DNA from 4 places in the Kitasatospora sp. NPDC042419 genome. Region 1 is predicted to be linked to each of the others. Evidence: riboswitches for the same ligand, from Rfam matches in the RefSeq annotation. Region 1 holds a riboswitch; each other region holds the start of a gene.
What was found. A riboswitch is a leader RNA that binds a small molecule or an ion and turns the genes downstream of it on or off. The one in region 1 is predicted to bind cobalamin.
Positions count from the first base shown of each region.

Region 2: it holds a riboswitch for cobalamin, as region 1 does, so the genes downstream of both, AC067J_RS13185 (ribonucleoside-diphosphate reductase subunit alpha) here and nicT (Nickel transporter NicT) in region 1, are expected to answer to the same signal.
Region 3: it holds a riboswitch for cobalamin, as region 1 does, so the genes downstream of both, AC067J_RS30075 (cobalamin biosynthesis protein) here and nicT (Nickel transporter NicT) in region 1, are expected to answer to the same signal.
Region 4: it holds a riboswitch for cobalamin, as region 1 does, so the genes downstream of both, metE (5-methyltetrahydropteroyltriglutamate--homocysteine S-methyltransferase) here and nicT (Nickel transporter NicT) in region 1, are expected to answer to the same signal.

Region 1 is NZ_JBWKAW010000007.1:227,432-235,042, forward strand. It holds gene aroB (3-dehydroquinate synthase) at 1-779, shown strand, start outside; gene aroQ (type II 3-dehydroquinate dehydratase) at 788-1,216, shown strand; gene AC067J_RS17065 (AAA family ATPase) at 1,531-2,472, shown strand; gene AC067J_RS17070 (Fpg/Nei family DNA glycosylase) at 2,615-3,424, shown strand; gene AC067J_RS17075 (ArsR/SmtB family transcription factor) at 3,597-4,016, opposite strand; cobalamin riboswitch at 4,099-4,290, shown strand; gene nicT (Nickel transporter NicT) at 4,323-5,495, shown strand; gene AC067J_RS17085 (DNA/RNA helicase domain-containing protein) at 5,547-7,406, opposite strand.
Region 2 is NZ_JBWKAW010000005.1:234,054-241,664, forward strand. It holds gene AC067J_RS13180 (ribonucleotide-diphosphate reductase subunit beta) at 1-425, opposite strand, end outside; gene AC067J_RS13185 (ribonucleoside-diphosphate reductase subunit alpha) at 425-2,830, opposite strand; cobalamin riboswitch at 3,017-3,158, opposite strand; gene AC067J_RS13190 (flagellar basal body-associated FliL family protein) at 3,587-4,618, shown strand; gene AC067J_RS13195 (glycoside hydrolase family 26 protein) at 4,784-6,253, shown strand; gene AC067J_RS13200 (hypothetical protein) at 6,454-7,263, shown strand; gene AC067J_RS13205 (glycosyltransferase family 2 protein) at 7,338-7,611, shown strand, end outside.
Region 3 is NZ_JBWKAW010000020.1:77,586-85,196, forward strand. It holds gene AC067J_RS30070 (alpha/beta hydrolase family protein) at 1-1,086, opposite strand, end outside; cobalamin riboswitch at 1,296-1,494, shown strand; gene AC067J_RS30075 (cobalamin biosynthesis protein) at 1,573-2,541, shown strand; gene AC067J_RS30080 (cobyric acid synthase) at 2,538-4,217, shown strand; gene AC067J_RS30085 (putative cobaltochelatase) at 4,227-6,407, shown strand; gene cobO (cob(I)yrinic acid a,c-diamide adenosyltransferase) at 6,414-7,019, shown strand; gene AC067J_RS30095 (cobyrinate a,c-diamide synthase) at 7,036-7,611, shown strand, end outside.
Region 4 is NZ_JBWKAW010000017.1:113,005-120,615, forward strand. It holds gene AC067J_RS27675 (anthranilate synthase family protein) at 1-1,241, opposite strand, end outside; gene cobF (precorrin-6A synthase (deacetylating)) at 1,848-2,606, opposite strand; cobalamin riboswitch at 2,763-2,985, shown strand; gene metE (5-methyltetrahydropteroyltriglutamate--homocysteine S-methyltransferase) at 3,124-5,433, shown strand; gene AC067J_RS27690 (hypothetical protein) at 5,750-7,611, shown strand, end outside.

The sequences.
Region 1 (7,611 bases):
GCCTCGGCGGCGGCGCCACCACCGACCTGGCCGGCTTCGTCGCCGCCACCTGGCTGCGCGGGGTCCGCTGGATCTCGATGCCCACCACGCTGCTCGGCATGGTCGACGCGGCGGTCGGCGGCAAGACCGGCATCAACATCGCCGAGGGCAAGAACATGGTCGGCGCCTTCCACCCGCCGGTGGGCGTGCTGGCCGACCTCGGCACCCTGGAGACGGTCCCGAAGCACGACTACGTGTCCGGCCTCGCCGAGGTCGTCAAGTGCGGCTTCATCGCCGACCCGGCCATCCTCGACCTGATCGAGGCCGACCCGGAGGGCGCGAAGACCCCCGCCGGGCCGCACACCGTCGAGCTGATCCGGCGCGCCATCCAGGTCAAGGCCGACGTGGTCTCCGGCGACCTCAAGGAGTCCGGCCGCCGGGAGATCCTCAACTACGGGCACACCCTCGGCCACGCCATCGAGCGCAACGAGCGGTACAAGTGGCGGCACGGCGCCGCGATCTCGATCGGCATGGTGTTCGCCGCCGAACTGGGCCGGCTGGCCGGCCGGCTGGACGACGAGACCGCCGACCGGCACCGCAGCGTGCTCGCCTCGGTCGGCCTCCCGCTGAGCTACCGCGCGGACGCCTGGCCGAAGCTGCTGGACGCGATGAAGATCGACAAGAAGTCGCGCGGCGACCTGATCCGCTTCATCGTCCTGGACGGCCTCGGCAAGACCTCCGTGCTGGAGGGCCCCGACCCGTCGCTGCTGGTCGCCGCGTACGCGGAGGTCTCCTCGTGACCAGGGTCATGGTGCTCAACGGCCCCAACCTCGGCCGGCTCGGCAGCCGGGAGCCGGACGTCTACGGCTCCACCTCGTACACCGGGCTGGTCGAGCGCTGCACGGCGCTCGGCAAGGAGCTGGGCTTCGAGGTCGAGGTGCACGAGACCAACTCCGAGCAGCAGATGGTCGAGTGGCTGCACGAGGCGGCCGACGGCACCGTCCCGGTGGTGATCAACCCGGGCGCGTTCACGCACTACTCGTACGCGATGCGGGACGCCGCCGCTCAGCGGACCGCGCCGCTGATCGAGGTGCACATCTCCAACCCGTACGCCCGGGAGACCTTCCGGCACACCTCGGTGATCGCCGCGGTGGCCTCCGGCACGATCGCCGGATTCGGGCTCGGGTCGTACGAGCTGGCCCTGCGCGCGCTCGCCGAGCAGCTCACCACGGGCTGACGGGCGGGCGGAACGCGCGTCGGCGGCCGGGCGGCGGACTGTGTCTGCTGCCCGGCCGCCGTGTAGTGTCCCCGCTGAAAAGAAGTCGGGAGGTGACCGTGACGCAGTACGCCGGGGGTGGAGATGTCCCCCCACGTCCCGTCGCTCCGCCGGCCCCGCCGTACCCCGGGAGCGCCGCCGGGCCGGCCGCGTCCGGGACCGCGTCCGGGTCCGGGAGCGGGACCGGGACCGGGTCCGCGTCCGGGTCCGCGCAGGACTCGCTGTCGGGGCCGCCGACCGTGCCCGTGCCGGTGGTCCAGCCGGGGCTGCCGCCCGTGCCGCCCGGGCCGCAGCCCGTGCCGCCGGGTCAGCAGCCTGTGCCACCTGGTCAACAGCCCCTGTCACAGCCTCTGCCGCAGGCTGTGCCGCACCCGGGTCAGCGGCCGGGGCCGCAGCCCGGTCCGCCCGTGGGTCCGCCGCCCGGCTCGCCGGCCGCGCCGCCCCCGGTGCCGCCTGCCCCGGTTCCTGCTCCGGCTCCGACTCAGGGCCCTGGCCCAGCATCTGTCCCGGCCCCTGCCCCGGTGCCGGCCGGTCCGCCGCCCGTTCGGCTGGCGGCACCCGCTCCGGCCCCGGTTCCGGCCGGGTCGACCGGGCACTTCCTGCTGCCCTCCGGGGCACCCGTCCAGCTCCCGGCGCACCCGCCGCAGCAGCACGCGCCCTCCGGTCCGATCGCGGTGCTGCTGATCGGCCCGGCCGGCGCCGGCAAGACCACCGTCGCCCGGCACTGGGCCGAGCGGCGCCCCAACCCGACCGCGCACATCAGCCTCGACGACGTCCGCGAGTGGGTGCAGTCCGGCTTCGCCAACCCGCAGTCCGGCTGGAACAACGCCTCCGAGGCGCAGTACCGGCTGGCCCGCCGGACCTGCGGGTTCGCCTGCCGCAACTACCTCGCCAACGGCATCTCGTGCATCATCGACGACGCCGTCTTCCCGGACCGCCCGGCGATCGGCCTCGGCGGCTGGAAGCGGCACATCGGGCCGGGCATGATCCCGGTGGTGCTGCTGCCCAGCCTGGACTCCGTGCTCAGCCGCAACGCCCGGCGCAGCGGCAACCGGCGGCTCGGTGACGAGGAGGTGGCCCGGATCCACGGGCGGATGGCCGGCTGGTACAACTCCGGGCTGCCGATCATCGACAACTCCCACCTGGACGTCGCGGCGACCGCCGCCGAGCTGGACCGGGTGATCCTGGCCCGGCTGCTGGGCATCCCGGTGCGCTGAGCAGGCCTTCCGTCCGGGCCGTCCGTCCGGGCCTTCCGCCGCTCACGGGCCCTTCGTCCGGCCCTTCCGGCCGGCCGGGCCTGTCAGTGCCGGCTGCGATGATGGACGGGTCCTGATCGAACCACCGGGGGGAGCCGCGCCCGTGCCGGAAGGCCACATCATCCACCGTCTCGCCGCCGAGAACCACCGGGCCTTCGGCGGTCGTCCGGTCCGCGCCAGCAGCCCGCAGGGCCGGTTCGCCGACAGTGCCGCGCTGATCGACGGGCAGGAGCTGGTCGCGGCGGAGGCCACCGGGAAGCACCTGTTCCTCGGCTTCGCGGACGACGCGTGGGTGCACGTCCACCTCGGCCTCTACGGCGGCTTCAGCTTCGGCACCGGGCCGGCCCCCGCCCCGGTCGGCCTGGTCCGGCTGCGGCTGGAGAACGACGACCACTTCGCCGACCTGCGCGGTCCCAACACCTGCGCGCTGATCACCGGCGAGGAGAAGGCGGCCGTCGCAGCCCGGCTGGGGCCGGACCCGCTGCGGGCCGACGCCGACCCGCAGCTCGCCTGGCGGCGGATATCCGGCAGCCGGACGACGGTGGCGGCGCTGCTGATGGACCAGAAGGTGTTGGCGGGGGTCGGCAACGTCTACCGGGCCGAGGTGCTGTTCCGGCACGGCATCGACCCGCACCGGGCCGGCCGCGACCTGCGCCGCGCCGAGTGGGACGCGATCTGGGCGGACCTGGTCGCGCTGATGCGCGAGGGTGTCGGGGCGGGCCGGATCGACACCGTCCGGCCGGAGCACACCCCGGAGGCGATGGGCCGGCCGCCGCGCGTGGACGACCACGGCGGGGAGGTCTACGTCTACCGGCGGGCGGCGATGCCCTGCCTGGTCTGCGGCACCGACGTCCGGACCGAGGAGCACGCCTCGCGCAACCTCTTCTGGTGCCCGTCCTGCCAGCGGGCGTAGAGGTTCCGCAGTCGCGCGGGCCGGGGTGGCCGGTGAAGCGCGGTCGGTGAAGCGCGGCCGGTGAGGGGCGGCAACGCCTGTGCCGGGCTGCGGGGGTGACGGCGGGTCGGGCGCCGGTCGCCGTGCCGCGACGGCCTCCGCGGCCGCCGTGGTCGCCGAGCGCCGCGGCCGGTCAGCCGGTCGCGGCGGTGGGTCCGGGGTGGTCCTCGTCGGTCGGGTGGCCGGGGAGCTCGACGTGCTCGCCACCGGCGCACTCGTCGAGGAGGGGGCGCATGGCCTCGTCCACAAGCCGGTAGCGCACCACACGTCCGTCCTTCTCCCCGGCCACCACGCCCGCCGTGCGCAGCAGTCTCAGCGCCTGGGAGACGGCCGGGTCGCGCATGCCGGTGGCGACCGCGAGATCGGTGACGGCGAGCGGGCCGGCCCGGTGCAGGGCGAGCAGCAGGGAGAGCCGCCCGGGGTCGGCGAGCAGCGAGAACCGCTCGGCCCAGGTCCGGACCCGGTGGGCGTCGCCGATGGCCGCGATCGCCTCGCAGACCCGGTGCCCGTCGATGGTGCGGTGGCCCGCGCGGTCGGCCGGTACGAGATGCATGCCCGCATTCTTGCAGCCGGCGGCCTGTGATCCTGGACACCTGCGCAGGTGCGCAGCCTTGCAAGGGTGTTCGGGAGCCCCCTACGGTGTTCCCCGCCGTGGTGCTCGGGAAGACCGGTGGCGGACCCTCAGGGGTCCCAGTCCGGAGCGGCCCTCGCCACTGTGATCGGGGGAGTCGTCGGTACCCACGACGCCACTGGACGCCTCGCGCGTCCGGGAAGGCGGGTACCGGAAGCCCGTAAGCCAGGAGACCGGCCACGGCATCTCACGAAGTCATTCCACGAGGTGCTGGAGCGTGATCCGCAGATGACCCTGCCCGAAACCGCCGCCGATCCGGCGGCGCCGAGCGTCCTGCCGACCTTCCGCTGGAGGCGGGAGGACAGCCTCCGCACGGCCGGTCTGATGGGTGTGATCCTGGCCATGCACGTGGTGGCCTTCGGCACCCTGATATTCCTGGTCGCGCCGGAGGAGTACGAGGTCGGGACCCAGGTGTTCGGGGTGGGCCTGGGCATCACGGCCTACACCCTCGGCATGCGGCACGCCTTCGACGCCGACCACATCGCGGTGATCGACAACACCACGCGCAAGCTGATGGCGGACGGCAAGCGGCCGGTCTCGGTGGGCTTCTGGTTCGCCCTCGGGCACTCCTCGATGGTCGTGCTGATGGCGGCCCTGGTGGCGGGCGGCGCCCAGCTGGCCGGCACGCTGATGGACGACGAGTCCACCACCCACCAGTGGCTGGGCATGGTCGGGACCTCGGCCTCCGGCGTCTTCCTCTACCTGATCGGCGCGCTCAACCTGGCCGCGCTGTTCGGCATCCTCAAGGTGTTCCGCTCGATGCGGGCCGGGCGGTACGACGAGGCCGAGCTGGAGGAGCACCTGAGCTCGCGGGGCTTCCTGGCCCGGGTGCTCAACCGGGCGACCCGCTCGATCACCCGGCCGGGCCAGATGTTCCCGGTCGGGATGGTGCTGGGCCTGGGCTTCGACACCGCGACCGAGGTGTCCCTGATGGTGATGGCCGGCTCGGGTGCCGCCTCCGGCCTGCCCTGGTACGCGATCATCTGCCTGCCGCTGCTGTTCGCGGCCGGGATGAGCCTGTTCGACACGCTGGACGGCACCTTCATGAACTTCGCCTACCAGTGGGCGTTCTCCAACCCGGTGCGGAAGGTGTACTACAACCTGACCATCACCGGGCTGTCGATCGCGGTGGCGTTCATCATCGGGACCATCGAGCTGGTCGGGGTGCTGCACGAGAAGCTCGACCTCACCGACCCGGTGAGCGGCTGGATCGCGGAGATCTCGCTGGACAACGTCGGCTACGCGATCGTCGGGCTGTTCGTGGTGGTCTGGGCGGCGGCCATCGCGTACTGGCGGCTGGCGGGCGTCGAGAAGAAGTGGAGCCCGCAGCCGGTCCGGCCGGCTCCGGCCACCGGCCCCGCCCCGCAGCCGGTCCCCGGCGCGGCCGCGGACACCGAGTAGCCACGCCCCCGCACGGCGCCCACCGGCCCCCACGGGCCGGGCGGGCGCCCCTCAGCGCCCCACCAGTTCGCGCAGCTTCTCGCGGGTCTCCCGGTCGGTGGACGTGATCACCGTGCCGATCATGCCGCGGGTGAGGAGGACCTTGTAGGTGTTCCGTATCAGCCGGTCGACCTCGTCGTCGGGCGTCGACTTCTTGAAGACCGGGTCCTTGGACGCGGCCCGGTCGGTCACCCAGCGGTCGTGCCGCCACACCAGGTCGGGGCCGATGATCACACCGTTCCAGTCGTACTCGAAGCCCTGTGCGGTGTACACGCACCCGACCTGTCCGAAACCGCCCGGGTCGGTGGCCCAGAGCGGCCAGGCGGGTGCGCCGCCGGCGGACGTCTCGCTCTTGACGTTCCAGGGCCGGGTCCAGTCACCGATCACCACGTCGTGAGACAGGGGGGCACCGGGACGTGGCGCGTCCGACCACTTCCAGCAGTACCCGGCGGTCATCCGGGCCCCGAAGCCGTCGTCGTGGCGCCGCTGGAGCAGGACCTCCAGCTCCAGCGGTGACTCCACCACCCGGAGGTCCATGCGGTCGTCGGGCTCCCATGAGGCCGGTCCGCCCCCCTCGAGCCCCAGGAGCCGGGCGACCCAGCGGACGTACGCCTCGCTGCCTCCGCAGCGGAACTGGTCGTCCAGGCCGACCAGTCGGCAGGAGAGACCCCTGGCCTCGGCTGCGGCGCGGATCGTGTCGACGGTGCCCATCTCACCGGGACGTACCACCTGGTGCTCGTCGAGAAGGAACACCGGGACGCGGGCGACGTCGATCAACTCGTCCACCTGGGCCGCGTCCGAGCGGTCGGCGGCACGGGTGAAACGGTTCGCAGACGTCTTCCGGAGCCGGTGGGCTTCGTCGCAGACCACCACGTCGAGGCTGTTCCGGTCGGCCTTCATGAAGCTGTTGAAGTACTTGAAGAGGTTCTTGACCTCGGTCTTCCGCGTTCCGGCGACCTGGCGCATGGTCGTGGTGAAGGACTTGGAACCGGTGGCGTGTATCGCCCGGTGGCCCTGCCGGTAGAGCTCGCCGAGGAGCGAGAGCGCGATGACACTCTTGCCGCTTCCGGGACCGCCCGTGATCACCACGACCTCCTTGTGATCCGACCGCTGTGCCCGCCGGACCGCCCGCATGACCAGCTCGAACGCCTCCCGCTGCTCGTCCAGGAGGACGAACTGCTCGCGGTCGCGCACCTCGGCGGCCGCGACCGCCATCAGCTGCCGGGAGGGCTGGGTCCTTCCGGTGAGCAGGGCGTCCGCGGGCGAGGCTCCCGACACCGGGGCGAGCAGCGACCGGAGGTGCTCGATCAGCCGCCCCCGCCGCTCGCCGGTGAAGAGGCTGCCGTGCCGGTCCTGCTCGATCTCGTGCAGTCCGGCGACGCCGAACTCGGTGGCGTTGTGGAGGTAGGCGACGCCCGCGATCCAGTCCTCCCGCCCCTCCAGCGCACCGTTGAAGTCACAGAGGTACCGGACGTAGCCGCGGACCTGCTCGACGGGGTGGAGGACCGGTTCGGGATAGGAGTCGACGCGGCAGAGCAGGGGGGCGCCGTCCTCAGGAGCGGCGTTCGACCACTGCTTGAGTTCGACGACGACATAGGACGGATCACCGGACACCGGGTGCAGTCCGGCGAGCACCACGTCGGCGCGCTTGCTGCTGAGCGGCAGCGCGTACTCGACCAGCATCTCCACGTCCTTCAGCCCAGCGTCGACCAGCGCTCCGGCTAGGACGGGAAGACTGCGTTCCCACGACCGGACCTCGGCCTTGCCCGCCCGGTGTCCGTAGCCGAAGGCGAACTGCTCGGTCAGCCGGGGAATCAGCGTGCCGGCGCGGTGCTCGGCGGAAAGCGCTTCGGCGGTGGCACGGAACAGCAACATTCCCCCAGAAGGACACGGTGGTACGCGGCCGGCCGGAGCGCGAGGCCCGGACGGTCTCGTGGCAGTGATCGACCACCCTAGCGGGATGGTCCGACAGATCCGGCCAGACGGAATTCCACGGGCCGGACGAAGGTTCGACGCCGTAGCATGTCGCCGTCCGCCGGAGGGCCCAACCCTCTTGAGCGGAATCCCTTTCCCGTCC
Region 2 (7,611 bases), on a different contig from region 1:
GCCTTCTGGTGGATGGAGGGGATGTTCTCCACCGCGGCGAAGGCCGCGTTGCGGTCCTCCGGGTCCGGAAGGTAGGTGTCGAGCAGCGTCAGGTAGAACTGGACGTGCACGGCCTCCTCGAACAGCTGCCGGCTCAGGTAGAGCCGCGCCTCCGGGGAGTTGATGTGCTTGTAGAGGCTCAGCACCACGTTGTTGGCGACGATCGAGTCACCGGTCGCGAAGAACGCGACCAGGCGGCCGATCATGTGGCGCTCGCCCTCGCTCAGCTTCGCCAGGTCGGCGACGTCCGAGTGGAGGTCCACCTCCTCGACGGTCCAGGTGTTCTTGATCGCGTCCCGGTACCGGTCGTAGAACGACGGGTAGCGCATCGGGCGCAGCGTCAGCTCGAAGCCGGGGTCGAGCAGCATCTTCTGGTCGTCGGACATTACTGGCAGGCCTCGCAGGACTCGGGGTTCTCCAGGGAGCAGGCCAGCGCGGCCTCTTCCTCCGGGGTGAGGGTCGGGGCGTTCACCGGCACCGGGGCGGCGGCGCGGGCGGTGCCCGAGGCGGCCTGCGCGATCCGGGTCGCCGGGCGCGAACGCAGGTAGTAGGTGGTCTTCAGACCGACCTTCCAGGCGTACGCGTACATCGAGCTGAGCTTGCCGATGGTCGGCGCGGCCATGAACAGGTTCAGCGACTGGCTCTGGTCGATGTACGGCATGCGGGCCGCGGCCAGGTCGATCAGCGCGCGCTGCGGCAGCTCCCAGGCGGTGCGGTACAGCGAGCGGACCTCGGCGGGCAGCCAGCCGAGCTCCTGGACCGAGCCGTTGGCGTCGCGCAGCGCGTCGCGGGTCTGCTGGTCCCAGACGCCCAGCTCCTTGAGCTCGCGCACCAGGTACGGGTTGACCTGGAGGAACTCGCCGGAGAGGGTCTCGCGCTTGAAGAGGTTGGAGACCTGCGGCTCGATGCACTCGTACACGCCGGCGATCGAGGCGATCGTCGCGGTCGGGGCGATCGCCAGCAGCAGCGAGTTGCGCAGGCCGGTGGTGGCGATGCGGGAGCGCAGCGCCTCCCAGCGGGCGGCCCACTCGGGCGCGGCGCTCGGGAAGTGGTCGATGTGCAGCTCGCCGCGGGCGGCGCGGGTCTCGGCGTACGCCTCGTGGCGGCCGAGCTGCTCGGCCAGGTCGGCGGAGCGCTCGTACGCGGTGAGCATGATGCGCTCGGCGATCAGCGTGGAGAGCTGCTTGGCCTCGGCGGAGTCGAAGTCCAGGCGCAGCTGGAAGAAGACGTCCTGCAGGCCCATCACGCCGAGGCCGACCGGGCGCCAGCGGGAGTTGGAGGCGCCGGCCTCGGGGGTCGGGTAGAAGTTGATGTCCACCACGCGGTCGAGGAAGGTGACGGCGGTGCGGACGGTGGCGTCCAGCCGCTCCCAGTCCATCGCGTTCAGCAGGTCCGCGGCGGTGGCGCCGGCGGCGACGTGGGCGCCGAGGTTGACCGAGCCGAGGTTGCAGACGGCGGTCTCGGAGTCGTCCGTGACCTCCAGGATCTCGGTGCAGAGGTTGGAGGAGTGGACGGTGCGGCCGGGCAGCGCGGTCTGGTTGGCGGCGCGGTTGGAGGCGTCCTTGAAGGTCATCCAGCCGTTGCCGGTCTGCGCCAGGGTGCGCATCATCCGGGCGTACAGGGTCTGCGCGGGGATGGTGCGGACGGCCTTGCCGGCCAGCTCGGCCTTCAGGTAGGCCTCGTCGAAGTCGGCGCCCCACAGGTCGACCAGCTCGGGGACGTCGGCCGGGGAGAACAGCGACCAGTCGGCGTTGGCGTTGACCCGGCGCATGAACTCGTCCGGGATCCAGTGCGCCAGGTTCAGGTTGTGGGTGCGGCGCGCCTCCTCACCGGTGTTGTCGCGCAGCTCCAGGAACTCCTCGATGTCCGCGTGCCAGGTCTCCAGGTAGACGCAGGCCGCGCCCTTGCGGCGGCCGCCCTGGTTGACGGCGGCGACCGAGGAGTCCAGGGTGCGCAGGAACGGGACGATGCCGTTCGACTTGCCGTTGGTGCCCCGGATCAGCGAGCCGCGCGAGCGGATCCGCGAGTAGGAGAGGCCGATGCCGCCGGCGTGCTTGGAGAGCCGGGCGATCTGCGCGTACCGCGAGTAGATCGAGTCCAGGTTGTCCAGCGGGGAGTCCAGCAGGTAGCAGCTGGACATCTGCGGGTGCCGGGTGCCGGAGTTGAAGAGGGTCGGCGAGGAGGTCAGGTACTCCAGCCGGCTCATCAGGCGGTACAGCTCGGCCACCTCGCGCACCGACTGCTCGTTGTCGCCGACCGCCAGGCCACAGGCGACGCGGAGCAGGAAGTGCTGCGGGGTCTCGACGACCTTGCGGGTGATCGGGTGGCGCAGCAGGTAGCGGGACTGCACGGTGCGCAGGCCGAAGTACTCGAAGCGGTCGTCGCCGGCCGGGTCGATCAGGGCGTTCAGGGCGTCGGTGTGCTTGGCGACGAAGGCCGCGGTGGTGTCGCCGATCAGGCCCTCGGCGTGGCCGACCGTGATCGAGGTGGCGAAGGAGACCACGCCCTGGCTCGCCGCCTCGTCGACGATCTCCAGAGCGAGCAGCCGGGCCGCCAGCTTCGAGTACTGCGGGTCCTCGGCGATCATCGACGCGGCGGCGTCCACGGCCAGCCCGCGCAGCTCGGCGAAGTCCGAGCCGGCGTGGCGGCCGCGCAGGGCGGCGGCGGCGACGTGGCCGGGGTCCACCTGGGGGAGGTCGGCGCTGCGATCGGTCAGCAGTCGGAGGAGCGCGCCGCCCGGGTCGGAGACCGTCGGGTCGGTGGGGGCGGAGCTGGAACCCTGGGCGGGCAGGGTGACTGAGGCAGCGGTGGTCAAGGCGCTCTCTCCTGGCGGCGATCGGCGGCGGTGGATCGGGGTACCGGGCCGTTCGGGGCAGGGGAGGACGGCGCGGTACGCCCGTGGCGTCGCGCGGCGTGTCGTCCCCGGCCCGCCCGCGAGGCCCGGAAGGTGGTGCTCGTGCTGGGGCCTCTGCGGGGAGGCGCTCGCACACCGTCGGCAGGTACTCGGACTCGCGGGCCCCCGTTGGGGAACGGCCGCTCACCGCTGCGGGGCAGTCCCGGACTTGCACCGGGTTCCCCTGCGTCGACAGCAGGGTCGAGCATACATCTAGTGGTGCTCTCTCGATGCGACACCACATGTTGTGCAGCGCGGCGTGTTGGCCCGATGACGGCTGGTACCGGGGCGGGAGGCCGGAAGGGGCGCGGGCCGAGGTTCCGGAGGCCCTCGGGCGTGTCCGGATTAGGAAACGGAATGGTTACCGGGGCGGCCGCCGGTCAGGGGCATGCCCTACGATCTCGGCTCATGAGCGACGGAACGGGCGTGCCCGGGGAGTGGTCTGGACAGCCCGCTTCGCAGGGGGAACAGCCGGCCCCTCCCGCCGGGTCGGGGGGCGTACAGAACCAGCAGCCGGGTGGACCCGGACCGGTGCCGCCGGGGCAGCCGCCCGTCGGCGGCCAGGCCGTGCCGCCGGCCCCGGGCGGGTTCGGGCCGCCGCCGCCCTCGTACGGGCCGCCGGCGCCGCAGCCGGTCCGGCCGGTGGTTCCGCCGGTGCCCGTGCTGCCGCAGCCGCCGCAGTCGGTCCAGGTGCCGCCGCCGGTGCAGCCGCCCGCGCCGCAGCCTCCGGTGCAGCCCCAGCCGGTGCAGCCCCAGCCGGTGCAGCCCCAGCCCGTCCAGCCCCAGCCCGTCCAGCAGCAGCCGATGCCGGTGCCCTCGCACCACTGGCAGCACCCGCCGCAGCCGCAGTCGACCGAGCCGGACTGGGCCGCCCTCGCCGAGCGCAACGCGGCCGACGGCCGGCGCAAGACCCGACTGAAGATCATCGGCGCGGCCGTCGCCGTCCTGCTGGTCGGCGGCGCCGTCGCCGGCGGCCTGCTCCTCCTGGGCAAGGACGAGGACGGGAAGCCGATCGCCGGGCCCACCGCGACCGCGACCGGGGCCACCCAGCAGCCGGCGCCGACGCTGACGGGCTCCGCCAAGCCGTCCCCCACGGCCACCGCCACCCCGACGCCCACTCCGACCGCGAGCGCCACCCCCGAGGACCCGTCGAAGCCGCTCTGGGACGCCGCCACCGACCCTGCCCCGCAGGACGCGGCGGCGCTGTTCTCGGCGCTCACCGTGAGCGTCAACGGCGTCACCTGGAACCGGACCGTGGTCTCGCTCGACTCGCCCTGCTGGGACGGCAACTCCACGGTCGGCGGGCTCGGCCGGGTGCTCGGTGACCAGGGCTGCCGCCAGGTGCTCCGGGCCACCTACGTCGCCGGCGACAGCGCGGTGACGGTCGGCGTCGCGGTCTTCGACCACAAGATCCAGGCCGAGACCGCGATGAAGAGCTACGTCGGCCACCTCAAGGGCGCCGCCGCCCCGGGCGCGCCGGTCTTCTGCGCCACCCCGGGCTGCACCAACAGCAAGGCGACCCTGGGCCGCTACGCCTACTTCACCGTCGAGGGTTCCGCCAAGGGCGGCAACACCGCGGACGCCGCCGCCACCGCGGCCGCCGCCGGCTTCGGCGAGCACGTGAAGAACCAGCTGCTGCAGCGGGCCAAGGCGCCCGCCGCCCCGCCGGCGGTCCCGGCGGGCTGACCCGCCCGCCGCCGGCCCGGCCGGCTGTCCCCCGCGCGCCCGTTCGCCGGGACGCGGGGGAGTGTGGCAGGCTCGCGGGCTGTCAGTCGCACGCGTGTCCGGTCGTGGCGGCCCGGTCGCCGCTGCCGGGCGGCCGGCCGGCCCAGGCATCCGGAGGAGCGCCCCGTGGCCCTGCCCCGCCCGCTGCGCGGCAAACCGGTCGTGCTGGCCGCGTCCGCCGCGGTGCTCGCCACCGGCGTGCTGGTCCTCGGCGGCCGGGACGACCGCTCCGCCCCGCCGCCCGGCCCCGCGGGTCCGACCGAGCGCAGCGTGCTCACCCTCAACGGGGCGGGCCGCGCCCTGCCCCCGGAGGTCGGCCGCGGCCTGCTGGCCCGGGACCCGAAGGCCTCGCCGAACGCCCGGGCCGTCCAGCAGCTGCTCGCCGACCTGGAGGGCGCGGCCCGGTCCGGCGGATCCGGCGGCACGGTGATCGGCCAGCACATCGAGGGGCACAACGAGCGCTACAACCCCGAGTACGGCGACTACCGCGGCACCAAGCCGGTCGGCTACTACTACAAGAAGGCCGCCGACATCACCGGCAAGCTGCCCGGCTTCGTCGAGACCGACCTCGGCCCCGGCTACGGCCTGAGCGGCTGGGGCGTCGGCAACCCGCGCTCCTACTCCGAGGGCCGCTGGCCGGCCTGCGCGGTCGGCTGGCAGTACGCGGACGACGCGGTGGACCTGATGGCCGCCGTATGGTCCGGCCACCCGCGCGCCGCGGACGGCACGTACGGCGCGTCCGGCGTCCAGCGCAACTGCGACGGCACCACCACCGAGCTGCCCGACAACGGCGGCGCCCCGGCCGGCCTGGTCGGGATGTCCTTCCACCAGCCCTACCCGGGCTCGGACGTGAAGTCCTTCGACCGGGTGCTCTGCTCGTCCTCGCCCGCGGCCCGGGACCCGGGCTGGTTCGGCCGGGTCGTGGACAGCACCGGCGACACCCCCGAGTACCGGGCGCTGCTGACCGACCTGTCCTTCCTCGCCGACCACCTGGAGTACCTCGCCGCGCACGACGTGCCGGTGCTGCTGCGCCCGTACCACGAGATGAACGCCGCCGACTGCGCCCGCGGCTTCTGGTGGTCCGGCCGGAAGCCGGCCGACTACCAGGCGCTCTGGCGGATCACCTACCACTACCTGGTGGAGACCAGGGGCCTGCACAACCTGCTGTTCGCCTGGACCCCGGTGTCCTGGGACGGCGCCCCCGGCGTCGACCCGTGGGACTACTACCCGGGCGCGCAGTTCGTGGACGTGGTCGGGGTGGACGACTACAGCGGCAGCCCGGCGCGCCCGATCGGCACCGGAGAGGTGTGGACCAAGCGCTACTACGACGGCCTGGCCGGGTACGGCAAGCCGCGGATCCTGGCCGAGTCCTTCGCCGTCCCGGTCAACGCCCGCCAGCCGGACACCCTGCGCCGGACCCCGTGGACGATCTGGACGGTCTGGGGCCAGTCGCTGACGGCGGACAACCTGACCCCGGACCAGCCGCGCAACTCCAACGCCGACGTCAAGGCCACCTACGACAACGCCCTCGCGCTCACCGGAGGTTCGGCCGCGTTCGGGGCGAACGTGGACTGGGGCGGCCTGCACGTGCGGTGACGCCGGCGGCGGGCGCCGGCCGGAGCCGCGCTCCGGGGCCGCGGCCGGGCGCCGGGCCGGGGCGGCGGCCGCCGGGTTCGGTAACAAGTCGGAGGCCCCCGGACGCCCGGAATTCCGGCCCGTCTGCCCGTGTGGCATCCTGTGGCCCGGAATCGAGCGGGCTGATGCCGGGGGACACCCGGCGGGCGGGGGTACGGGAGATGACACAGGCGCGTCCGGACCGCCCGGCCGGCGGCATAGCCGTGGCCTGGGGCGCCGTCCTGCTCGGCTGGGCGGCGTACAACTGCTTCTGGCAGGCCGGCCCCGCCACCTTCGTCAAGGGCATCTTCTACTACGGCAGCGACGCCGTGGCCGCCGAGACCGGCAGCCTCAACTACGGCCTGCTGTACCTGGTCTCGGGCATCCTGCTGCTGCGCGGGCAGCTCTGGGCGCGCGGGGTGGCGGTCGGTGTGGCGCTGGTCGAGGGCTACAACCGGGTGCGCAGCCTGAGCGGCGCGCTGCTGGACGAGCCGCAGCGCCGCTGGTTCACCGGGACCACCGAGGGCTGGCTGAAGCTGGTGACCTTCGGGCTCGGCGTGCTGGTGGCGGCGGCGCTGGTGCTGCTGCTGGTCCGCTCGCTGCGGCGGCCGGAGACGCGCTGGGAGCCGGCGCCCGCTCCGTGGGCGGCCGCGGCGGCGCAGTCGCCGTTCCCCGCGCAGGCGTACCCGGGGCAGGCACCGTTCGGCGGACCGGCCCAGCCGCCGTACGCCCAGCCGCCGGCCGCCTGGGCACCGCAGCAGGCGCCCCACCCGCAGCAGGCGCCCCACCCGCAGACCCAGCCGCAGCCCCCGGCCCAGCCCGGCCCGCACGACCAGCCGACCCAGACCGGCTGGCCGCAGCCCCAGCAGCCCCAGCCGTACCCCCAGCAGCCCTGGCCGGCCCCGCCGGTGACGCCGGGCCCGGTGTCACCCGGCCCGGTGGCGCCCGGTCAGGTCCGGCCTCCCCAGGACACCCCGCCCTACCCGGGGTAGCCTGCTCGATGCCTCCGGCCGTTGGGCCGGACGGATGAACGCACAGCCGAAGACGACGAGGGATCCCTTTCACCATGACCTCAGCAGCACCCGTGCGGACGGTCCTGACCACGTCCCGCGAGGCCGCTCGGCTCGCCGACCGGCAGATGTCGTGGAAGCCCCGGGTCGTCCCGTTCTACCTCTCCTTCCTGGTCATCTTCGGCTTCTCGATCTGGGCGTACGTGCCCAACCCGACCCCGCTCGGCTGGGTGATCACGATCCTCTGGGGCATGCCGGTGTTCGGCGTGCTGATCGGTTTCCAGGGCGTGCTGATGGTGCGCCGCCGGATCCGCAAGGCCGGGCGGATGA
Region 3 (7,611 bases), on a different contig from region 1:
GGTCTCCTCGTAGCGGTCCGGGTCGGTGTTCCAGAGAGCCGCGTGGTCACCGCCGGGGAAGGCCTGGAGGTTGACCACGTCCGGGCGGTGCCCGGCGAGGCGCTCGGCCGCGCGGAACGGGGCCACCGGGTCGTCCGGGCCGTGCAGCACCAGGGTGGGGACGCGCAGGTCGGTGCCCTCGGCGAGGCGGGCGAAGTCGGCCAGATCCACGCCGGTCCGCCCCTCGGCGGCGAGCGCGCCCAGTTCGGCGGCCGCGCCCCGGTAGCCGGCCCGTGCCGCGCCGCGCCGCGCGCCGGCCGGCCAGTCCAGCACGGGCGAGTCCAGGACCAGGCTGCTGATCGAGGACGCCCAGCCGGACCGGGCGGCGGTCTGCAGGGCCGTCGTGGCGCCGAGCGACCAGCCGTACAGGACGACCTGGCCCGCGCCGCTGTCCAGGGCGCGCCGGATCGCCGCCTCGACGTCCCGCCACTCCGTCTCGCCGAAGTGGCCCAGGCCGTCCGGGGAGGCCGGGGTGCCCGCGTCGCCGCGGTAGCTGACGACCAGCACCGGCAGGCCGAGGCGCTGCAGCAGCGGGAGCACCGCGAGGCCCTGCTGCCGGTCGGTGCCGGGGCCGTGCACCAGGATCACCCAGGTGCCCCGCTTGCCGTCCAGCCGCCAGGCGGGCAGCGTGCCCAGCTCGCCCTCGACGGCGGTGTCGGTGAACGGCAGGCCGAGTGCGGTGGTCGGGTCGCCGACGTGCACCCGCGGGGTGAAGCGGACCTCGGTGCCGGGCGCCAGGGTGCCCCGGTCGGCGCGGAGCAGCCGGCGGGTGACGCCCTTGTCGTCGCGGTGCAGGACCTCGCCGACCACCGCGTGCCCGTCGTCGCCCCACTCGACGGCCCAGCGGCCGGGGCGTTCGGCCGCCGGCCCGGGGGTGAAGGTGACCCGCCCGGCGCCGAGGGCCAGCACCTGCACCGGGCCCGACCTCGTCCGGACGGCGGCGGCCGGGTGGACCATCCGCTCGGACGCCCGCCGGCCGATCACCAGCACGGCCGCCCCGGTACCGACGGCGGCTGCGGCCACGGTGGCCGCGATTCCCCAACGCATACTCGCTCCCCGCAGTTAAGTCCCGGTGCCGGACGGTGTTCTGGCCCCAGTCCACTAGCGGGGACGGCCGGTGGCCAGTAGGACACGGCCGTCCGGGTCACTTCGGGAGCAAGGTCACACCGGGGCGGGACGCTCCGGAGCCGCCGGGAGCGGGCGCCGGAGCGGAGCCCGGCGGTGTGACCAAACGCTCCGTGACCTCGGTTGACTCCCCCTTCGGGGGCGTGATGGGATCCTTCAGCCAATACGGAGGCAAGCAGAGGAAGCCGGTGCGAGTCCGGCGCGGTCCCGCCACTGTCACCGGGGAGCACGTCCGAACGAAGGTCACGGCGAGCCGTCAGAAGCCGCTGGAAGGCCCGGAGGTGCGTCCGACCCGGAAGCCAGGAGACTCTCGCCGCCGGTACGTCGATCCAGGGCGCGGACCCTGAGTGAGGACACGCACGCGATGCAGGCTGCCCCGGCCTCGACGACCCGCCACCGCCCCCTGCCGTGCGCCCGCTGACCCGCGCCGCCGCGTTCGCCGCGGGCGCCGCCGCCGGGTACCTCGCCGACGCCCGGTTCGGCGATCCGCGCCGCGGCCACCCCGTGGCCGTCTTCGGCTCCGCCGCGAACCGGCTGGAGCGGCTGATCTGGCGCGACGACCGCGCCGCCGGCACCGCGTACACGGCGCTCTGCGTGGGCACCGTCGCGGCGGGCGCGCTGGCCGCCGACCGGCTGCTCGGCCGCCGTCCGCTCGGCCGGGCCGCGCTGGCCGCCGCCGCGACCTGGACGGTACTCGGCGGCACCTCGCTCACCCGGGAGGCCAGGACCGTCGGCCGCTCGCTCGCGGCGGGCGACCTGACGGCGGCCCGGGAACGGCTGCCGCACCTGTGCGGGCGCGACCCGAGCGGGCTGGACGAGCAGCAGCTGGCCCGCGCGGTGGTCGAGTCGGTCGCCGAGAACACCGCCGACGCCGTGGTCAACGCGCTGGTCTGGGGCGGGCTGGCGGGCACGCCGGGTCTGCTCGCGTTCCGCGCCGTCAACACCCTGGACGCGATGGTCGGCCACCGCTCGCCCCGGTACGCCCGGTTCGGCTGGGCCTCGGCCCGGCTGGACGACGTGGCGGGCTGGCCGGGCGCCCGGCTGACCGCGCTGCTGACGGTGGCCGCCGCGCCCGAGCCGCGCACCGCCTGGCGGGTCTGGCGGCGGGACGGCTCCGCGCACCCCAGCCCGAACGCGGGCCAGGCCGAGTCGGCCTTCGCCGGCGCGGTCGGCGTCCGGCTGGGCGGGACGCTGCGGTACGGCGAGCGCACCGAGCACCGGCCGGTGCTCGGCGAGGGGCTGCGGCCGGTCGGGGTGGACGACATCGAGCGGGCCTGCGTGCTCTCCCGGCGGGTGGGCGCGCTGGCGCTGGGTACGACGGTCGCCGGGCACCTGCTGCTCCGGGCGGCCACGGGCAGGAGGAGGGGTAGGGCATGAGCAACGCACTGCTGGTCGCCGGGACGACCTCGGACGCCGGGAAGAGCGTGGTCACCGCGGGCATCTGCCGCTGGCTGGCCCGTCAGGGCGTGAGCGTCGCGCCGTTCAAGGCGCAGAACATGTCGCTGAACTCCTTCGTGACGGCGGACGGCGCCGAGATCGGCCGCGCGCAGGCGATGCAGGCGCAGGCGGCCCGGGTGGAGCCCGAGGCGGCCATGAACCCGGTGCTGCTCAAGCCCGGGGCGGACGGCCGCAGCCAGGTGGTGCTGCTCGGCCGGCCGGTCGCCGAGGTCGGCGCGCTGGACTACCGCGAGCGCAAGCCGCTGCTGCTGGAACGGGCCCTGGAGTGCCTGGCGGACCTGCGCCGCCGGTACGACGTGGTGGTCTGCGAGGGCGCCGGCTCGCCCGCCGAGATCAACCTGCGGGACCGGGACATCGCCAACATGGGCCTGGCCACCGCCGCCGGGCTGCCGGTCGTCGTGGTCGGGGACATCGACCGGGGCGGCGTGTTCGCCGCGATGTACGGGACGCTGGCGCTGCTCTCGGCCGAGGACCAACGGCACGTGGCCGGCTGGTTCGTCAACAAGTTCCGCGGTGACGCCCGGCTGCTGGCGCCCGGGCTGGAGATGCTGCGCGAGCTGACCGGCCGCCCGGTGCTCGGCACCCTGCCGATGCTGCCGGACCTCTGGCTGGACGCCGAGGACTCGCTGGACCTGTCCACCGTGGTCGACCGCACGGCCGGGCGCGGCCCGCTCGGCGCGGACGTGCTGCGGGTCGCCGTGCTGCGCTTCCCCCGGCTGTCCAACTTCACCGACCTGGACGCGCTGTCCCAGGAGCCCGGGGTGCTGGTCCGCTGGGCCACCCGGCCCGAGGAGCTGGCCGACGCCGACCTCGTCGTCCTGCCCGGCACCCGGGCCACCGTCGCCGACCTGGCCTGGCTGCGCGAGCGCGGCCTGGAGCCGGCGCTGAAGGCGCGGGCCGCCGCCGGGCGGCCGGTCCTCGGCGTCTGCGGCGGCTACCAGATGCTGGCGCGGACGATCGTGGACGAGGTCGAGTCGAAGGCCGGGGCCGTGGAGGGGCTCGGCCTGCTGCCGACGCACGTCCGGTTCGGCGTGGAGAAGGTGCTCGGCCGACCGGTCGGCGAGGCCTACGGGCAGCGCGTCGAGGGCTACGAGATCCACCACGGCGTGGTCGCCGTCGAGGGCGGGGAGCCGTTCCTGGACGGCTGCCGGGTGGGCCCGGTCTGGGGGACGACCTGGCACGGCGCGCTGGAGAACGACGGCTTCCGGCGCGAACTGCTGCGCGACGTCGCCGCGCTGGCGGGCCGGGCGTTCGTCCCCGCGCCGGACGTCTCGTTCGCCGAGGCGCGCGAGGCCCGGCTGGACCGGCTGGGAGAACTGATCGAGGAGCACGCGGACACCGACGCGCTGTGGAAGCTGATCGAGGGCGGGGTGCCGGCGGCCGGATCGCTGCCGTTCCTGCCGCCCGGGGCCCCTGGGGCCTGTCCGGCCGATCTTGACGGGCGCGCGACGCCGGGCATCCCGCCTGGACGCACGCCCGGATCACCCAAGTACGTCCAGTACGAGGACGATCCGGCCGCACGCCCAGCCGGGCGCCCAACGCCGCGCGCTGATCCGCCAAGACCGACCGGACAGGCCCCCAAGGGAGAATCGTGAGTGAGAACCATGAGTGACGCCCGATACCCGTTCACCGCGATCGTCGGCATGGCCGACCTGCGGCTCGGGCTGCTGCTCAACGCGGTCTCCCCGGCGGTCGGCGGGGTGCTGGTGCGCGGGGAGAAGGGCACCGCCAAGTCGACCATGGTGCGCGCGCTGGCCGGCCTGCTGCCGTCCATCGCCGCCGTCGACGGCTGCCGCTTCGCCTGCGACCCGGAGTCGCCCGACCCGCAGTGCCCGGACGGCGCGCACGCCGGCGCCGGCGCGTCCGAGCGCCCGGCCCGGCTGGTCGAGCTGCCGGTCGGCGTCTCCGAGGACCGGATCGTCGGCTCGCTGGACCTGGAGCGGGCGCTCGCGGAGGGCGTCAAGGCGTACGAGCCCGGGCTGCTGGCGCAGGCGCACCGCGGCGTGCTCTACATCGACGAGGTGAACCTGCTCCAGGACCACGTGGTGGACCTGCTGCTGGACGCCGCCGCGATGGGCCGCTCGTACGTCGAGCGCGAGGGCGTCTCGGTGCGGCACGCGGCGCGGTTCCTGCTGGTCGGCACGATGAACCCGGAGGAGGGCGAGCTGCGCCCGCAGCTGCTCGACCGGTTCGGCCTGACCGTCGAGATCGCCGCCACCCGGGAGCCGGTGGAGCGGGCCGAGGTGGTCCGCCGCCGGCTCGCCTACGACGCCGACCCGGCGGGCTTCGCCGACCGGTTCGCCGCGGACGAGCGGGCGCTCGCGCAGCGCATCACCGCCGCCCGGGAGCTGCTGCCGAAGGTGGAGCTGGACGACGCGGCGCTGCGCCGGATCACCGCCGTCTGCGCCGCCTTCGAGGTGGACGGGCTGCGCGCGGACATCGTGATGGCGCGCACCGCCGTCGCGCTGGCCGCCTGGGCGGGCCGCACCGGGGTGCTGGAGGAGGACGTCCGCAAGGCCGCCCAGCTGGCACTGCCGCACCGCCGCCGGCGCAACCCCTTCGACGCGCCCGGGCTGGACGAGGACCTGCTGGACCGCACGCTGGAGGAGCAGGCCCGCCAGGAGGAGGAAGAGGCCCTGGCGGAGCAGGCCCGCGAGGAGCAGGCCCCGGAGGAGGGCCGGGCGCAGGAGCCGGACGAGGACCCGGACCAGGAGGACGGCCCGGACGGCCCCGAGGGCGACGGCCCCGACGGCGGAGGCCCCGACGGCGGCGGTGGCGGGGCTCCCGAGCCGGCCGGCCCGGAGGGCCCGCCCGCCGGAGCCGAGAGCCCGGCCGCCGAGGAGGAGCCCGCCGGCCCGCAGCCCGTCCCGGCCCAGCACCCCGCCCCCGCGCGGGAGTCGGCGCCGGTGGCGGCCGGCGACCCGTACCGGACCAGGCTGTTCGCGGTCGACGGCACCGGGCGCGGCGCGCAGGGCCGCCGCTCCCCCGCCGAGACCGACGGCGGCCACACCGTGCGGGCCCGCCGCCCGCAGGGCCGGCTCGCCCGGCTGCACCTGAGCGCCACCCTGCGGGCCGCCGCTCCGCACCAGGTGGCCCGCGGGCGGGCGTCCCGCGCGCTGGTGCTGCACAAGGACGACTTCCGCGAACAGGTGCGCCAGGGGCGGGAGTCCAACCTGGTGCTGTTCGTGGTGGACGCCTCCGGTTCGATGGCGGCCCGGCAGCGGATGACCGCCGTCAAGGGCGCGGTGCTGTCCCTGCTGATGGACGCCTACCAGCGCCGGGACAAGATCGGCATGATCACCTTCCGGGGCGCCTCGGCCGAACTGGCGCTGCCGCCGACGTCCTCGGTCGAGGTCGGCGCGGCCCGGCTGGAGTCGCTGCCCACCGGCGGCCGGACCCCGCTGGCCGCCGGACTGCTGCGCGCCCACGAGGTGCTGCGGATCGAGCGGCTGCGCGACCCGGACCGCCGCCCGCTGCTCGTCGTGGTGACGGACGGCCGGGCCACCGGCGCCCGCGACGCCGTGGCGCAGTCGCACCGGGCGGCCGGGCTGCTGGCCGGGCAGGGCGTGGCGAGCGTGGTGCTGGACTGCGAGTCCGGCCCGGTCCGGCTCGGCCTGGCCCGCACCCTGGCCGGCCGGCTGCGCGCCACCGCCGTGACGCTGGACGAGCTGCGGCCCGAGGGCGTGGCCTCGCTCGTCCGCGACAGCCGCCCCACCCCGAACCGCACCGCTGCGAACCGCCCCACCGGCGGACGCCCCACCACCACGACGCGAAAGGCGGCCTGAGCCGACATGCCCAAGGGTGTTCCCGAGAGTGTCCCCGACGACGGACTGACGACCCGCCAGCGACGCACGATGCCGATCACGGCCGTGCACACCGGCCCCGGCAAGGGCAAGTCCACCGCGGCCTTCGGCATGGCGCTGCGCGCCTGGAACCAGGGCTGGCCGGTCGGGGTGTTCCAGTTCGTGAAGTCCGCCAAGTGGAAGGTCGGCGAGGAGAACGCGCTGCGCGTGCTCGGCGCCTCCGGCGAGGGCGGCACGGTCGACTGGCACAAGATGGGCTCCGGCTGGTCCTGGATCCAGCGCTCCTCCGAGATGGAGATGGACAGCGAGGCGGCGGCCAAGGAGGGCTGGGAGCAGGTCAAGCGCGACCTCGCCGCCGAGACCTACCGCTTCTACGTGCTGGACGAGTTCACCTACCCGATGCACTGGGGCTGGGTCGACCCGGAGGAGGTGGTGGCCGTCCTGAAGGACCGTCCGGGCAGCCAGCACGTCGTCGTCACCGGCCGGTACGCGCCCGAGGCGCTCACCGAGTTCGCCGACCTGGTCACCGAGATGACCAAGGTCAAGCACCCCATGGACGCCGGCCGCAAGGGCCAGCGCGGTATCGAGTGGTAGACCGGAAGACCTGAACGTGAACATCCCCCGTCTCGTCGTCGCGGCGCCGTCCTCCGGCGCCGGCAAGACCACCGTCGCCACCGGCCTGATCGCGGCGCTCGCCGCGCGCGGGCTGGCCGTCTCGCCGCACAAGGTGGGCCCGGACTACATCGACCCGGGCTACCACGGGCTGGCCGCCGGCCGGCCGGGCCGCAACCTGGACGCGTTCATGTGCGGGCCGGAGCGGATCGCACCGCTCTTCCTGCACGGCGCGGCCGGGGCGGACGTGGCGGTGGTCGAGGGCGTGATGGGCCTGTACGACGGCGCCTCGGGGCGCGGCGAGCTGGCGTCCACCGCGCACGTCGCCAAGCTGCTGCGGGCACCGGTGGTGCTGGTGGTGGACGCCTCCTCGCAGTCCCGGTCGGTGGCCGCGCTGGTGCACGGCTTCGCGTCCTGGGACCCGGAGGTCCGGCTGGCCGGGGTGATCCTCAACCGGGTCGCCTCGGACCGGCACGAGCTGCTGCTCCGCGAGGCCCTGGAGGAGGGCTCGGGCGTGCCGGTGCTGGGCTCGGTCCGGCGCTCGGCGGCGGTCGCCACGCCGTCCCGCCACCTC
Region 4 (7,611 bases), on a different contig from region 1:
GGCACCGGCTGCACTCGCTCGCCCGGCTCCGCCTGCCAGAAGGCGGAGAGCGGCTCGTTGCGGGCGTCGAGGGCGCGGCGGACTGCGGGGTGCGAGCCGTGGTCGGGCGCTTCCGGGGTCCGCTCCCCGGGATCGGGATCGGGATCGGGATCGGGAGCGGGAGCGCCAGCCGCCAGGGCCGCGAGCAGGCCGGCGGCCTCGGCCTTCCGCCGGGTCGCCTCCGCCACCGGGCCCGACCCGCGCACCGGGTCCGGGTCGGGGTGGATCCGCAGCCGGCCGGCCGCGTCGATGCCGGCGGTCCGGGCGAGGACGGCGGAGTCCAGGGCCTGGCGGCCGCGGCCGTCCCGGCCGATCAGGGCGATCACGCCGGGGTGGTGGCCCGGGCCGCCGGCCGACTCGGCCGCGCCGACCGAGCCGGCCGCGTCGCCCGGGAGGGCCGGTGCGGGCAGGGTCTCGTGCAGGATCTCCCGTACGTCGCGGGTGGTCCGGCCCTCGATCAGGTACTCGGTGTGGGCGAGCCGGGGGGTGCTCCTCAGTCGCGGGCCGGTGATCCGGCCGCCGTCCTCGCAGAGCCGACCCGCCGTCCCGAGCCCCTCGTCGACGGCCCGGTAGAGCCCGGAGGCCTCCTCGGGGTCCGCCAGGAAGGCGAGGAGGCCCTTGGTGGCCGGCCCGTCGGTCGGGTACCGGTGGGTGCCGCCGACCGGGTTCAGTACGACCGTGCCGCGGTCGAGGCCGACGTGGCGCCGGGTCGGGGCTCCGATGAAGGTGTGGTCGCCGGTGTGCACGACGAACGTCCAGTACGAGCCGGGCTGTCGTCCCAGCAGCCGCCGGAAGAGGGCGAGTGCGGTGGCGGGCGACCAGTCGGCGACGGCGTCCGTGCCGGTGAGGGCGACCGGCGTGGCGGGCAGCAGGCGGAGCACTTCGGCGACCGGGGCGAGGGCCTGCCCGGTGACGGTGAGCGCGGTCGACGTGGCCGGGGCGGTGGCGGCGGGGTCTTCGCCGGGGGCCGGGTGGCCGGGGCCACCGGGCTGCGGCCGGGGGAGGAGGGCGAGGACGTGGTGGCGGCCGGGGGCGTCGGCGTCTGGTACGGGCAGGTCGGCGATCCGCACCGGGCGGCTCACCGTGCCGGTCAGGACGTCGAGGATGCCGGGGCCGGTGGTGCCCGGGCGGTGCACCAGGGCGAACGGCGGCGGCGCGGAGCCGGTGATGAGGCGCAGCAGTTGCCGGGCGGTCCGGGTCATCGCCGCGCGCTTCCGGCGGCTGCGGTCGGTGGCGCGGTCGGTGACCCGGCCGGTCGGCCGGTGCGCGGCCGGGCGGTGCGCGGCGCGGTCGGCGGCGTGCTCCGGACCGGTGCGGTGTACGGGGATGTCTGCGGGATCGTCAAGGTAGCGGTCCCTCCGGGAGGGTGACGGCGGTGGTGGCGGCTGCCGCCCACACCCGGCCGTGCCGGACCCTGCCGCCCGGGAGCGGGGCCGGTCCGAGCTGTGCCGTCACCGCGGGCGGGGCCGCCACGACAGGTGGTGCCGTCACGGGGGACGGAGCCGCTGCGGTGGGGGCCGGGACCGTCCGGGCCGGCACGGCGGGGGTGGGTCTGGTCCGGACGGGGCTGGACAGGCAGGCCGGCGCGACATGGTCGATGGGCCATCCGCAGCTCCCGTTGGACGCTGTATATGAAGTGAGGCTAACCTCACCTACTCGCGGTCGACAAACGTCAAGCATTTCCTGTGCGACCCGCTCCCGGGCCCGCTCACGCACCCGAACGCGGGGACCCGGACGCGGACGCGCGCACGGATCCGCACACGAGAATGCCGCCCCCCGCCGGTGCGGGGGCGGCGTTCGAGCGGGCGTCAGCCCTCCGAGCGGCGGAGCAGGTAGGTGTCCATGATCCAGCCCTTGCGCGCGCGGGCCTCCTCGCGCAGCTCGCGGATCCACGGGGCGGTGTCCGCGAGCGGACCGGCGGCGAGGATCTCGTCGGGCGTGCCGAGGTAGGCGCCGTAGAAGACCTCCAGCCCCTCGGGGTCGATCCCGGTGAAGGCGGCGCGCCCGTCGAGCATCACCACCACGTCGTCCACGCCCTCGGGGAAGCCCTCGGCGAGGCGGCGGCCCGTGGTGATCTGCACCGGACGCCCGACCCGGGTCAGTGTGGTGCGGTGCCGGGCGGCGAGCGCCGAGACGCTGCTGATCCCGGGGATCACCTCGTACTCGAACGCCGCGCTCCCGCGCGCCAGCACCTCGTCGATCACGGCGATGACGCTGTCGTAGAGGCTCGGGTCGCCCCAGACCAGGAACGCGCCGGTCTCGTCCGGGCCGAGGTGCTCGGCGACCAGTCGCTCGACCAGGTCGGCCCGGCGGCTGCGCCAGTCCTCCACGGCCGCCGCGTACGCCGGGGTGGTGCGGTCCCGCTCCGCGTCCGACACCTCCACCACGCGATGGCCCGGCCGGCTGTGCTCGGCGAGGATCTGCCGGCGCAGCCGGATCATGTCCTGGCGTTCCTCGTTCTTGTCGAGGATGAAGAAGACGTCGCTGCGGGCGATGGCCTTGGCCGCCTGCAGGGTCAGGTGGTCGGGGTCGCCCGCGCCGATGCCGATGACGAAGATGTGCTGCATGACAGCGATTGTGCCGTCCGCCCGCCGTCCGCCTGCCCGCTGTACGCCCGCCCGCCCGCTGTCCGTCCGCCGTTCGGCCGCGCCGCCTGCCCGCGCCGCCTGCCCACGCCGCCATCCGCCATCCGGACAATCGCCGACACGGCCGCTCGGGTGGGCCTAGGCTGGGCCCGCAGTCGGTTCGCCCTGTCGGCCAGGCAGGCGCGTCGCAAGAGGGAACCCGGTGGGAATCCGGGACTGCCCCGCAGCGGTGAGTGGGAACGACCGCCGTCACATGCACTGGGCCCCGCCGGGGCCCGGGAAGCGACGGCCAGTAGGTGTCCGCCCTTCAAGGGCGGGCGAGCCCGCGAGTCCGAAGACCTGCCACTGCCCGCGTGCACCCCGTACGCGGTGATCTCGGTGACCTCGAGGGCGGGTCGGCGGAGCGGGCGGGCACATCCCGGTGCCACGCCCCTGCTGCCGTACCTTCGCGTCCGCGTGCTCTCCCGGGATCGCAGCGCGACTCGCGAAGGAGAGTTCCGTGTCAACGAGTTCCACCGCTCCGCAGGCCACCGTGTACGGCTACCCGAGGCAGGGGCCGAACCGGGAGCTGAAGAAGGCCGTCGAGGGCTACTGGGCCGGCCGAGTCGACGCCGAGACCCTGCGGACCACCGCCGCCGGCCTGCGCCGCGACAACTGGCGGCAGCTGGCCGAGGCCGGAGTCGACGAAGTCCCCACCGGTGACTTCTCGTTCTACGACCACGTGCTGGACGCCACGGTCGCCGTCGGCGCGATCCCGGCGCGCCACCGCGCCGCCGTCGACGCCGACCCGCTGGACGGCTACTTCGCCATGGCGCGCGGCACCCAGGACGTCGCGCCGCTGGAGATGACCAAGTGGTTCGACACCAACTACCACTACCTCGTCCCCGAGTTGGGGCCCGACACGGTCTTCTCCGCCGACTCCACGAAGGCGGTCTCCGAGCTGCTCGAGGCCCTCGCCCTCGGCCACCGCGCCCGCCCGGTGCTGGTCGGCCCGCTCACCTACCTGCTGCTCGCCAAGCCCGCGCCCGGCGTGGCCGCCGGCTTCGAGCCGATCACCCTGCTCGACCGGCTGCTGCCCGTCTACGCCGAACTCCTCACCGACCTGCGCGCGGCCGGCGCCGAGTGGGTCCAGCTGGACGAGCCCGCGCTCGTCCAGGACCGAACCCCCGCCGAACTCAACGCCGCCGCCCGGGTCTACCGCGAACTCGGCGCGCTCACCGACCGGCCGAGCATCCTGGTCGCGACCTACTTCGACCGGGCCGGCGAGGCCCTGAAGGTCCTCGCCAAGGCCCCCGTCGAGGGCGTCGGCCTGGACTTCACCGGCCCCGGCGCCGCCAACCTGGCCGACCTCGCGGCCGTCGGCGGCCTGCCCGGCAAGCGCCTGGTCGCCGGCGTGGTCGACGGCCGCAACATCTGGATCAACGACCTGGAGAAGTCACTGACCACCCTCGCCACCCTGCTCGGCCTGGCCGACCGGGTGGACGTCGCACCGTCCGGCTCCCTGCTGCACGTCCCGCTCGACGCCGGCCGCGAACGCGACCTCGACCCGCAGGTGGCGCGCTGGCTCGCCTTCGCCCGCCAGAAGACCGCCGAGATCACCACCCTCGCCCGGGGCCTGCGCGAGGGCGTCCACGCGATCGCCGCCGAACTCGCCGCCAACCGGGCCGACCTGGCGTCCCGCGCCGCCTCCGCACTCACCCGCGACCCCGCCGTCCGCGCCCGGGTCGCCGCCACCACCTTCGAGGACGCCCGCCGCGCCCAGGCCTACCCCGAGCGCGCCGAGGCCCAGCGCGCCCGCCTCGGCCTGCCGCTGCTCCCCACCACCACCATCGGCTCCTTCCCGCAGACCACCGAACTGCGCACCGCCCGCGCCGACCTGCGCGCCGGCCGCCTCGACGAGGCCGGCTACCGGGAGCGGATGGAGGCGGAGGTCCGCGAGGTCGTCGCCTACCAGGAGAAGGCCGGCCTGGACGTCCTGGTGCACGGCGAACCCGAACGCAACGACATGGTCCAGTACTTCGCCGAGCAGCTCACCGGCTACCTGGCCACGCAGCAGGGCTGGGTGCAGTCCTACGGCACCCGCTACGTCCGGCCGCCGGTGCTGGCCGGCGACATCTCCCGCCCGCACCCGATGACCGTCGAATGGTTCCGCTACGCCCAGGAACTGACGGAGCGTCCGGTCAAGGGCATGCTCACCGGCCCGGTCACCATGCTCGCCTGGTCCTTCGTCCGCGACGACCAGCCCCTCGCCGACACCGCCCGGCAGGTCGCCCTCGCCCTGCGCGACGAGGTCACCGACCTGGAGGCCGCCGGCGCCGCCGTCGTCCAGGTCGACGAACCCGCGCTGCGCGAGACCCTGCCGCTGCGGGCCGCCGACCGGCCGGCCTACCTGGACTGGGCGACCGAGGCGTTCCGGCTCAGCACCTCCGGGGTCCGCGCCGACACCCAGGTCCACACCCACATGTGCTACGCCGAGTTCGGCGAGATCATGGCCGCGATCGACGAGCTCGACGCCGACGTGATCTCCCTGGAGGCGGCCCGCTCGCACATGCAGGTCGCCCACGAGCTGGCCGGGGTGGGATACCCGCGCGAGGTCGGCCCCGGCGTCTACGACATCCACTCGCCCCGGGTGCCGAGCGCCGAGGAGGCCGCGGACCTGCTCCGCAGGGGGCTGGCGGCGATCCCCGCCGAGCGGCTCTGGGTCAACCCCGACTGCGGCCTGAAGACCAGGGGGTGGCCGGAGACCCGGGCCTCCCTGGAGAACCTGGTCGCCGCCGCCCGCGCGGTCCGCGGGGAGCTGGCCGGCTGACCCCGTCGCGCCGGGGGCCCGCCGGTCGGCCGGCCTCCGGCGCCACCCGCTGCGGCCCACCGCCACCTGCGGCCCGCTGTCATCCGCTTCCGCCCGCCGTCGGCCCGCGTCCGACGGCGGGCGGCGGCATGACCGGGCGCGTCGGCGCGGCGACCTCCCCGCCACCCTCACCCCCGCCCTCCACTGACCCGCTCCGACCGACTCCTCGTGGTCATCTTGTGGTGCGGAGAAGATTGCTGACAGGATCTCAGCCGGGTATTGCTCCGTAGCGGAACCCCGGCGGGGCACCCCGGAACGGCACGCACGAGGAGGCCGGATGGCACGTGTGAACCTGCGGGCTGCATTCATGAGCGGCCTCTCGTCGACAGTGACGGCGCAACAGGTCTTCACCAACCGGGTCGACGAGGTGGCCGCCTTCGGCCGGTCGGTGGACGCGTTCCACCGGGCACTGGACGAGGCCGAGGTCTCGCCGGTCGTGGACCGCGCACAGGGCCGCCGCAACGTCCTGACGTTCTACGGGGTGGGCGGCATAGGCAAGACGACGCTCTCCCACGAGCTGGAACGACGCCTCCTCACCGACGCGCGGGCCGAGGGCCGCGACGACGTCACGACGGTGCGGATCGACCTCTCCGAGGAGGGCGCCTGCGACACCGAGAGCCTGCTGCTGCGCCTCCGCGCCGGCCTGGGGCAGCTGGGGAGCCGCTGGCCGGCCTTCGACCTGGCGCTGGCCTCCTACTGGGCGCGTGCCCATCCCGGAGAGACGCTGCAGGAGTTCCTGGACGCCTCCCCGGCGCTGCGCCGCGCCTCGCGGAGCATCGGGCTGGGCGACCAGATCGCGGAGAGCGTGAGGCAGGTCGACCCCGCGGGCCTTGGCGGCCTGGCGGGGCTCGCCCACCGGGCGGCGCTGGCCACCTACCGTGCCGTCCGGGACCGCGTGCGGGAAGGGCGGCTGCTCTCGGACTGCGAGCTGTTCGCCGAACTGGTCGAGGCGGACGCCGACTACGAGACGCTCTCGTACTTCCCCTACCTCCTGGCCTGGGACCTCGAAAGGCTTCCGGGCCGCGGCCGCGCAGGCAAGCGGCCGACGGTGTGCGTCTTCCTCGACACCTTCGAGGTGGTCAACGGCCGGGCCGACCGGGCGGTGGAACGGCTCCTCCAGCGCTGCGTCTACCTGATGCCGAACGTGCTGTTCGTGATCACCGGCCGCAACCGCATCGACTGGGCCGACTCGGGCGCGGGGGCCGAGATCGACTTCACCGGACCGCAGTGCTGGCCCAACCTCCACTTCAGCAACGACACGGCCGAACCGCGCCAGCACCTCGTCGGGTACCTCTCGGACTCCGACGCCGACAGCTACCTCAGCGAGGCGCTCACCCGGGACGGGGAGCCCGCCATGTCGGCGGAGGTCCGGGAGCGCATCATCTCGGGCGGCCAGGGCCTTCCGCTCTACCTGGACCTCTCGGTGTCGCACTTCGCCGCGCTGCTGGCGCGTGGCGGACAGCCCTCGGTGGCGGACTTCGGCGGCTCGTTCACCGCGGTCGCCACCCGGTCGATCAGGGACCTCCCCCGTGACGAACGCGACCTGGTCCGTACGGCGGCCCTCACCGACCGGGTCGACGCCGCACTGCTGCGAGCCGGCCAGCCGGGCGTTCCCGACGGCAGCGTGGCCCGGTTCCTCCGCAGGCCGTTCCTCACCCACGACGACGCCTACGCGCTGCCGTACGCCCTGCACGCGGCGCTGCGCCACGCCATCGGCGAGGCCGACCGGTCCCTTCCGGACGGCTGGTCCGACCGTGACCGGAGCGAGGTCGCCGGCCGGCTGCTGACGTGGCTGGGCCGGGGCGTGGGCCCTTCGGCCGGGCGTGCCGCGACCGCGCAGGCCCTGGAGTCCGGCCTCAGGCTCTCGGCCGCGCACGGCGTCTTCGACGACTGGATGGCCCAGGCCACCCAGCGCCTGGTCGAGGCCGGCCAGTGGTCGGAGCTCGGAGCCGGCCTCGCCGCCGGTCCGGCCGACGGCCCCGGGTACCGGGCGGTCCGCGCCGCGATACGGGGTGTCCAGCTGCGCCGTACGGGACGTGTCGAGGAGGCGATCGACCTGCTCGGCAGTGCCGGGGAAGGGCTGCCGCACGACAGCCGCACGGCGCAGCTGGTGCGCATCCACCTCGCGCACGCCCTGCG